DNA from 3 places in the Brevibacterium paucivorans genome. Region 2 is predicted to be linked to each of the others. Evidence: predicted binding sites of a transcription regulator. Region 2 holds the regulator's gene; each other region holds the start of a gene.
What was found. The regulator LexA, encoded in region 2, represses DNA repair genes until DNA is damaged. The targets are predictions, from matches to a motif close to TCGAACANNTGTTCGA.

Region 1 (3,278 bases), 1.7 Mb from region 2:
CCGGGTCCACCCTGACAGGCAACCCAAAATCAAACTCACTACCCGAACCATCACCCGGCGGGTCACCAACGCCCGGTGGCGCGCTACTCCCTTGGTGCTCAAATACTTGTTCTTCGGTTCTTTGTTTTCTGGATTCGTGGATTCTTCCGGATTGTCGATCTTCGGTTTCGTGTCTTCCAGGATCTTGTTGTTCGGGTCTGTGTTCATCTGGCCCGGGGGCTTTTCCGGATCTTTGTCTCTTAGATCTCTGTTCCTCAGGTATTCCCTCCGTGCCTGGTGGTGGGTTGTTCATGAGGAAGTGCAGTACCGGGACTGTGAGGTTAATGCTGGCTTGGGATTTCAGCCATTCTTCTTTTTCAGGCATGGATACGCACAACTCAAGCTCATACACGTCCTCAGCCTGACGGGCTTCACGCCTGTCAGTCCACACCGAACCATCAGCATCGCCCACACCAGAAACATCAACACCGTTCGCGTCAGCAGCGGGAATCCCCGCCTCGAAAGCACTGTTTGCGTTAGGACCAGCAGCGTTCCCGCCCTGTGCTTGCGCGCCTGCCGCGTTTCTGGTTTGGGCTTGTGTGCCGTCTTCGCGCACGATCTCAACACCGCGTGTAGCCCCAGATTTTGCCCCGGCGTGTTCGACATCAACCGGCACGGTGGTGACTTTGATCGGTGTTTGTTTGCCTGTCCGGGTCACTCGGGCACGTAGCGTTGTTGAGGGTTTCGCCCCGGTGATCAGATCCAGGGTCAGTTGGTCCATCAGCCGGTCATCATCAACCTCAACCCGACCCAAATCACCAACCCGCACCTCGGCCGTTTCCCCGTTGTTTTCGGTGATGAACAGGGCTTGTTGTTCATCCGTTAACGTGGCAGTAAAGGGTTCTATGTGGTTCGACATGATCGCTCTGGCAGTCCCGCGTACACGCTGATAAAACGCTTCCATCTCCAACACAGGCCCAGTAAGACTCAGGGTTGCTGTCCCGTCATCATTGACCCAGTACGACACTGACCGGTGACGCCTAGCCGTTTCACTACGGCTTTCAGGGGTAGTGAGCATAGCGAGCACTTCAGCCACGTGCCGTCTAAAGGTTTTCCATGACACGTCTACCCGTTTACTGGTGAGCATTTCATCAAACACCGGGATACACACCCCAGCACGACCCACCCTGCCAACGGTGTACAACACCCGGTCAAACCCGATCACGCCTTGTTTAGCTAACGACCAGAGTTTGGGCATGAGCACCACAGCCGTCATGATCTTCCGCACCTGGGTCACCACCTGGGCACGCGTACAATCCAAAACCTTCGCCAACACCCCTTCAGTCGGGGCAGGTAGTTCCTCTGGTACGCGCTCCACACTGGCAACCGTGCACACTTCACCCGAAGGCAACACCACACACGCCACCACATCGTCAATACCAACACTGGCAGGCGGACCATCCGCAGAAACAACCCGAGCACCCGCATGAGAAGCAGCTGGCCCGAAAGCAGAAGACGACCCCGAAGCTGAGCGTGAAACCTTACCCGCATTAGAGCTTTGCCCTGCTTTCCCGTTAGTAACCAGTGGTCCTGTTCCCGGGTTGGAGGTAAACACCGCATGTAGACCATGAGTGAAATCACCCAACGGTGCCACGTGGGCGCTCATCAACGCAGCGACTGCTTCTGCTTGTTTCACCCGCGCTTCGTCCATGAGGCGTGTGGTGGTTTTGACTGTTTCGAATAGTTCAACAGCCGGCCCGTCATACATGTCATTGCATACATGGTGATCTGTTGTGGTCATGTGGTTTCACCTCCTTGCGTGCTTCTATTCTATTTGTATTCGAATGCAAGAGTCAAGGGTTTTGTTCGTTTTGTTTCGATTTATGTTCGAACGAGTGTTCAGTCAAAGAAGCCACACGCGTTCAGTTGGGTACCCAAAGGCATCCAGCTGAAGACACCACAAACGCTCTGCGGTGGCGACGAACGGCGCTGAGTTTTAGTGACGACAAGCGAGCAGACATGGGCACGGCGAACGCTCGACTGCGGGCGCGAAAAGCACTCAGTGAAACGCATTCAGCTGCTGAGAAAACGGCGAAGCTCGTTGTGGACGTTAGCTCGAAGCTCGCTAGTGAGAGTCACGGCCCCCACTACTGCTTTAGGGGGAGTGAGGCAGGCTGGTTCGAACTTCTAGCCGTTCGCAGCGCACCAGACTAAATCGCGCAAACCGAGCATGATGGCGCAAAGCGAACGAAACTGCGCAATATAACGCGCCGTTTCACTCGCTTGGCGCCTTCTGATCATGAAAGATGAACCAAGAACGCAAGCCCCCGTCAACGAGCCCCTGTCAGTGAGCTCCCGTCAACGAGGCACCTCGGCCGCGAGAAACCCCCAGCAATCCGGCCACCCAGCAACCTGCAACCCGCCCTCCGCACATAGCGTGACCGAACCCCCGTGTAGCTAAACAAGCACACGCCCAACACCTTCTGACACTCCAGAAGTGAGAGCGTAAAAACAACGAACTCTTAACGAAGCGGAGCAGAAACGAAAATGAAAACATTCAAGTGGATCGGTATCGGCTGTCTACTCGTATCCATCGCAGCCGGAATAATTGCATGCACGTTTCATCTGGCAGTGTGGACTGGACCGCAAGGCACCCCACTGCGTCTGCTTGACGACATCAACGCGCTTACGGTCCTGATCCTTATCGCCATCTTTGTGCTCCCTGCCATCGGGACGCTCGTAGCGCTCACCTATAAAAGGCCCCTTATTCCAGCCATTCTCGCTACAGCAAGCACTCTGCTCTTGCTAATAGTAACGCTTACTTTGGCAGATGCGGTGACCAACGGAATCTTGATGTGGGACGGCCAAACACCTGACGGCACACCAATCGGTGGCATGGAAACAACACGGCCAGCTACAGGGTACTTCGCGCTGGTATGCGCGAGTATCCTCCAGCTGGCCGCGACTGTGTTCTTCTTAGTGCAGGTCAGGGTTGAGAGAAACTCCCGAGGTGCGAGGAAGGGCCTCGACGGCACCGGACTCGGAGTTTCGGCGCAGTAGCATATCGCTCTGTCCAGACAGCTCTGATGCCTTGACGACGGTTCCGTCCTCCAGAGTGACGCGGGTACCTGCAGTCACGTACAAGCCGGCTTCGACAACGCAGTTGTCGCCAAGCGAGATCCCGATACCTGCGTTAGCACCCAAAAGACACTTGGTGCCAATCGTGATCTTGGACTTTCCACCACCTGACAAGGTGCCCATGATGGAAGCCCCACCACCGATATCAGACCCATCGCCCA
Region 2 (3,278 bases):
AACGCTTGGACAATGTGGGACAGAACCTCGTTCGAGCCATTGGCTGCCCAAATCCATTCGGGCGGAATCTGAGTGAGCTCACCGTTGCCCTGCTTTTGCAGAACCGTGGACAGGTACTGCGACAGGAGCTCCCGCAGGCGAGTGAACTCACGGTCCGGATAGCGGTTGAGATGTTGAAGCTGCTCCCCAAGATTCTTCTGCAACGCCTCGACCACGACTGGTGGAACGTCATACGAGTTCTCGTTGACGTTGAGGCGCACTGGCACATCATGCACTGGCGCGCCGTAGGGCTTCGCACCGCGCAGATCGTTTCGAACCGGGAGATTTTCAACCACGCCACGAGTTTAACGTGAGGGCACTTCGAGCTTTTGTCCGGGTCGAACAAGCGAGCCGTCGAGGCCGTTGAGCGCCTTAATCTGCTTCACCACCTGGTCGGTGGGAACACCTTCACTGTGCTCACGTGCGATAGTCCACAGCGACTGGTCCTCCTGCACTGTCACCGTCACGGTCTGAGCTGATGCCCCACCTTCAGAAGCCTGCGCCGGCAACACGGCCAAGCTAATAGCGAACGCCGCGACAACCAACGCAAGCACAACCACTAGCCGACGAACCGCATATGTGCGAGCCACTCGTGTCATCTCATTCCTCCATTCGAACTAATGTTCTATCGAATCTATGTTCTATTGAACACAACATTCGAACAAATGTCTACTGTTTCTAGAACAAATGTGCGAAAATAGATTCAAACGCGATCCCTTTCGCTTTCACACCTGACTGTTCCAGGAGGGTCTGACACAGTTTTTGGATCGCACGTTTTAGCAGGTCACACATTGGGAGGAAACGTGGCAGAAAAGGCAAAGCGGGGCCGGGGGCGCCCACGCAACGAAAGCGTCATCGCAGACATTCAAGAGCAAGAGTCACTGCACTCGCGCTCACTACCAGAAGACTCAATCTCACGCACCGACAGGCGACTGACTCCACGTCAGCGGCAAGTCCTCGAATGCATCGAACACGCCGTCTACACCAACGGCTACCCACCAAGCATGCGTGAAATTGGCCAGGCAGCCGGCCTGGCCTCGCTGTCATCTGTTGCCCACCAGCTCAACCAGCTGGAACGCTTGGGGTACGTCCGTCGCGACCCTAAACGACCTCGGGCCCTTGAAGTCGTCAACCCCGACGAAATCGAGTACAACAACAACATCACCCCAGAAACCTCCGCGAACACCGCACTGGTTCCTGTCGTGGGACGCATCGCAGCCGGTGGCCCCATCACGGCAGAACAGCACGTTGAGGACGTCTTCCCACTCCCCCGTCAGGTTGTGGGCTCAGGCGAAATGTTCCTCGTGCAGGTCGTAGGTGACTCCATGATCGACGCGGCCATCTGCGACGGCGACTGGGTCGTGGTGCGCAAACAGTCCACGGCCAACAACGGCGAAATCGTAGCCGCCCTACTCGACAACGAAGCCACCGTGAAGACGCTCAAGCGCGAAGGTGGCAAGCAGTGGTTGCTCCCTGAGAACAAGGACTACGAACCCATCGACGGCGATCACGCGCTCATCATGGGCCTGGTCACCGCCGTTATTCGTCGGCTGTAGAAGTTGCAGCGGCCCCAGCGCCGGCTTCCCCGGTAGCAACTCCCGTTGCCAGGCGCTGCAAGGCCTGCTTCACCAGTCCAGAATTAGTGGTCCGCCACAGTGGCGGAAGCGAGTCGAGCAAAAACTTCGAATAGCCTGCTGTGCGCGCACGCGAGTCCAACAGCGCAACCACACCGCTGTCGTGTGACGTGCGGATCAGCCTCCCAGCTCCCTGCGCCAACCGCAACGCCGCGTGCGTTGCCGACACCGCCATGAACCCGTTCGCACCTCTAGCTGCTGCAGCCTGAGTGCGCGCCTGCGACAACGGGTCGTCGGGGCGTGGAAACGGAATCCGGTCGATAAGCACCAGCCGGTTGGTCAGCCCCGGCACATCCACGCCCTGCCACAGCGACATTGTGCCAAACAGAACAGCCGAATCATCGGCGGCGAAGTCCCTCACCAGGACCGACAACGTGTCCTCGCCTTGCAAGTACACCGGGTACCGCGTGCGTTCCCGCACAAACTGCGCAGCCTCTTCAGCGGCGCGCCGGGACGAAAACAGTCCCAGGGCACCACCTCGGGATGCCTCAATCAGTTCCACGATTTCGTCCAACACCTGAACGTTGACCCCTGACCTGCCGGGCTTGGGCAGGTGCCCGGCCACGTAGAGGATCCCCTGCTTCTGGTAGTCAAACGGGCTACCCACGTCGATCGCGTCGTACCGGGGCGCATCCTCCCCAGCCAGCCCCAGGGCAGCCGCAACCGGTTCAAACTTGCCACCCAACGCCAGTGTCGCCGATGTCGCCACCACGGTGGACTCAGCAAACAACCCGTTCCGCAACGTACCCGCCACACTCAGCGGCGCCACTACGAGCGACGTAGTGGTGGTTTCCTTAAACGTGTTCGTCGAAATCCATGCAACATCGTTGCTGTTGCGGTCCAACAACCGCTCCACCAGCTCATACGCCTCATCAATGCGCGCGCGTGCCATGTGCCGTCCAGCGTCGGGCTCGGACTCCTTGGACACTCCCCCGACCTGCGAACTCAAGTCCCGCAACGCGTCATGCACGGCTGACAGCGCGTCGCCCAGGTCTTCTGGCCACACGCGCAACAGACCGGGCTCGTGCTCTTCCAGGGCAGTCGCAAACTGATCGCTGGCCCTGGTGAGCGCCTGAATGGTGTTCGCCGTGGCGGCCGTGTGCTTCTTAGCAGTCGACGCCACAGCGCTTAGAAGCGCATGCGTGATTGCCCCGGTGAGCGCGCCGGTCACGCGGTCGCGCAGTTCGTGCGCCTCGTCGATCACCACCGCCGAATGCTCCGGCAACACCGACTGCTCCCCTTGCGCTTCAATCGCCAAGAGCGCGTGGTTGGTGACCACAATGTCGGAGTCCGCCGCCGAGTTCTTGGCGCGTTCGGCAAAGCACTCTTCGAACATGGGACACGTGGACCCCAGGCAGTCGAACGAGTTCACGGACACCAGCGACCATGTCCGGTCGGACACGCCAGGCACCAGGTCGTCCCGATCCCCCGTCGCGGTCGCGTCGGCCCACTCCCGGATCCGCGCGATCTCGGCTTCGGTCGCGGTCATTGAGCCGCCTCGGTGCCCTTGAATGTCAGCCCCAACGTCAAACAGGGCGGACTCTTCATCACCCGGGTACCCGCCTCCCAGCTTGTGGAGGCACACGTAGTTGCGCCGTCCTTTTA
Region 3 (3,278 bases), 390 kb from region 2:
CGCAATCACCTCATCAGCAGTCTTAGTGTCTAACGGCACCCGGTTATTCATCATCACCGGCACACGCGCACCCGAGTCCACCTTGACCGGCAACCCAAAATCAAACTCACTACCAGCACCCACAGGCTCGCTGGCACTCACGGGTTCCTCAGTGTTCAAGAACTCTTCGGAGTTTAGGGTTTCTTCACTACCCGGCGGCGCATTTCTCCCCTGGTCATTGAATAACTGTTCGCCTTGCCCCGGCCCAACGCCTGAAGGCGTGCTACTCCCTTGGTGCTCAAATACTTGTTCTTCGGTTTCGTGTCTTCCAACATCTTGTTGTTCGGGCCTGTGTTCATCTAGCCCGGGGGCTTTTCTGGATCTTTGTCTCTCAGTTCTCTGTTCCTCAGGTATTCCCTCTGTACCTGGTGGTGGGTTGTCCATGAGGAAGTGCAGCACCGGGACCGTGAGGTTAATGCTGGCTTGGGATTTCAGCCATTCTTCTTTTTCAGGCATCGACACGCACAACTCAAGCTCACAAACCTGCTCAGCCTGCTTAGCTTCACACCTGTCAGCCCACACAGAACCAGAATCTCCCGGACCAGAAGCAGCTGCACCAGGCCCGTCAGTTGCAGAAACACCGTTTACATCAGCACCGTTCGCGTCAGCACCAGTAGCGTTCACGCCTTGGGCTTGCGCACCAGCAGGGTTTCCGGTTTGGATGCGGGTGCCGTTTTCGAGGATCGCTTCAGCGTCTTCCGCGCTCGGGTTATCTGGTTTGGTGTAGGTGACTTTGATGGGGGCTTGTTTGCCTGTCCGGGTCACGCGGACTCGTAGCGTGGTTGATGGTTTAGCCCCTGTGATCAAATCCAGGGTCAGTTGGTCCATCAGCCGGTCATCATCAACCTCAACCCGACCTAGATCACCAACTCGTACTTCAGAAACGTCCCCGTTGTTTTCGGTGATGAACAAGGCTTGTTGTTCATCCGTCAACGTGGCAGTGAAAGGTTCTATGTGGTTCGCCATGATCGCTCTGGCAGTCCCGCGTACACGCTGATAAAACGCTTCCATCTCCAACACCGGCCCAGTAAGGCTCAGGGTGGCTGTCCCGTCATCGTTGACCCAGTAGGACACTGACCGGTTACGTTTCGCGTTCTCCGCCCTGGTTTCTGGGGTGGTGAGCATGGCGAGCACTTCAGTGACGTGCCGTTTAAAGGTTTTCCATGACACGTCTACCCGTTTACTGGTGAGCAGTTCATCAAACACCGGGATACACACCCCAGCACGACCGGCCCTGCCAGCGGTATACAACACCCGGTCGAATCCGATCACGCCTTGTTTGGCTAGTGACCATAGTTTGGGCATGAGCACTGCTGCTGTCATGATTTTCCGCACCTGGGTCACCACCTGGGCGCGCGTACAATCCAAGATTTTCGCTAGCACCCCTTCTGTTGGGGTCGGTAGCTCCTCTGGTACACGTTCGACACTGGCAACCGTGCATACTTCACCCGAAGGCAGGGCCACACACGCCACCACATCATCCACACCAACAGACCCACCACGGGAGGCAATTGGGTTCGCATTTGTACTTGCCCCTGCTACTCCGTTGGTCACGAGTGGGCCTGTTCCGGGGTTGGAGGTGAATACTGCGTGCATGCCGTCAGTGAAGTCATCCAACGGTGTCACGTGGGCGCTGATCAACGCAGCGACTGCTTCGGCTTGTTTCACGCGTGCTTCGTCCATGAGTCGTGTGGTGGTTTTGACTGTTTCGAATAGTTCGACAGCCGGCCCGTCGTACATGTCGTTGTGCTGGTCGTGGATTGTTGTGGTCATGTGGTTTCACCTCCTTGCATGTTTCTATTCTATTTGTGTTCGAATGCGCGAGTCAAGGGTTTTGTTCGTTTTGTTTCGATTTATTTTCGAACGAATGTTCAATCAAAGAAGCCACAAACACTCAATTCGGAAACCGAAAAGGCGCCTCCCTTAACGGGAGACGCCTCGGCGCACCAAACACGCACTTAAGCCAGCGACACCAGGTCCAGATACGAGTCGTTCCAGTGGTCCTCGTCGCCGTCGGGCAAAAGCAGCACCCGGTCGGGGTCCAATGCCTGCACCGCACCCTCGTCGTGTGTCACCAGAATGATCGCGCCCTCATAGCGCCGAATCGCGGACAAAATCTCTTCCCGGCTGGCCGGATCCAGGTTGTTCGTAGGCTCGTCCAACAGCAACACGTTCGCCGACGACACCACCAACGTCGCCAGCGCCAACCGCGTCTTCTCGCCACCGGACAACACCTTGGCGGGCTTACTCACGTCATCGCCACTGAACAGGAACGATCCCAACACCGTACGCACCTGCGTGTCGTCGAGATCCGGCGCGTTACTCCGCATGTTCTCAAGCACGGTGCGATCAAGATCAAGCGTCTCGTGCTCCTGCGCGTAGTAACCAAGTTTGAGCCCGTGCCCGGCCTTCACTCCCCCAGTATCCGGGCTTTCCAAGCCAGCAAGAATCTTCAACAGTGTGGTCTTACCCGCACCGTTGAACCCCAAAATCACGACCCGCGAGCCCCTGTCAATCGCCAAGTCCACGTCCATAAACACTTCCGTCGACCCGTACGACTTAGACAACCCCGAACCAGTCAACGGCACCTTTCCGCACGCGGCAGGCGTGGGAAACCGCAAACTCGCCACCTTATCGCTCTGGCGTTCCTCCTCAAGCCCTGCCAGCATGCGTTCGGCGCGCTTGAGCATCGACTGCGCTGCCACCGCCTTGGTGGCCTTCGCGCGCATCTTCTCGGCCTGAGCCACCAGCGCAGACGCCTTCTTCTCCGTATTCGCACGCTCACGCTTGCGCCGCCGCTCATCCGCCTCACGCTGTTTCAGGTACTGCTTGTACCCCATCGCGTAAATGTCAATGACCTGCCGCGTCGCATCCAGGTAGAACACCTTGTTCACGACCTCCTCAATCAGGTTGAGGTCGTGCGAAATAATGATCAGCCCTCCAGAGTACTTGGCCAAGTAGTCGCGCAACCACTGCACGGACTCCGCGTCGAGGTGGTTCGTTGGCTCGTCCAGAATCATCGTGTCGGGCTGGTGAAACAGAATCCGCGCCAGCTCTACTCGCCGTCGCTGTCCACCCGACAACGTCTGCAACTCTTGCCCCATCAGCTGCTCGTCCAGCCCCAGGTTCGCGGCAATCGCCAACGCTTCCGACTCCGCCGCGTACCCACCGGCCGCAATGAACTCAGCCTCGATTCGCGGATACTTGTCGATCGCTTTCGCCGCCACGTCCGGATCCGG

Region 1: the regulator LexA is predicted to act here: its motif matches at 1,867-1,882, upstream of JOE56_RS01575 (HNH endonuclease signature motif containing protein).
Region 3: the regulator LexA is predicted to act here: its motif matches at 1,899-1,914, upstream of JOE56_RS10990 (HNH endonuclease signature motif containing protein).

The regions. Positions count from the first base shown of each region.
Region 1 is NZ_JAFBCP010000001.1:330,379-333,656, reverse strand. Features, by position in the region: gene JOE56_RS01575 (HNH endonuclease signature motif containing protein) at 1-1,780, opposite strand, end outside; gene JOE56_RS01570 (hypothetical protein) at 2,527-3,039, shown strand; gene dapD (2,3,4,5-tetrahydropyridine-2,6-dicarboxylate N-succinyltransferase) at 2,956-3,278, opposite strand, start outside.
Region 2 is NZ_JAFBCP010000001.1:1,990,272-1,993,549, reverse strand. Features, by position in the region: gene JOE56_RS09240 (histidinol-phosphate transaminase) at 1-335, opposite strand, end outside; gene JOE56_RS09235 (LysM peptidoglycan-binding domain-containing protein) at 345-638, opposite strand; gene lexA (transcriptional repressor LexA) at 921-1,595, shown strand; gene JOE56_RS09225 (ATP-dependent DNA helicase) at 1,579-3,278, opposite strand, start outside.
Region 3 is NZ_JAFBCP010000001.1:2,382,152-2,385,429, reverse strand. Features, by position in the region: gene JOE56_RS10990 (HNH endonuclease signature motif containing protein) at 1-1,812, opposite strand, end outside; gene JOE56_RS10985 (ATP-binding cassette domain-containing protein) at 1,998-3,278, opposite strand, start outside.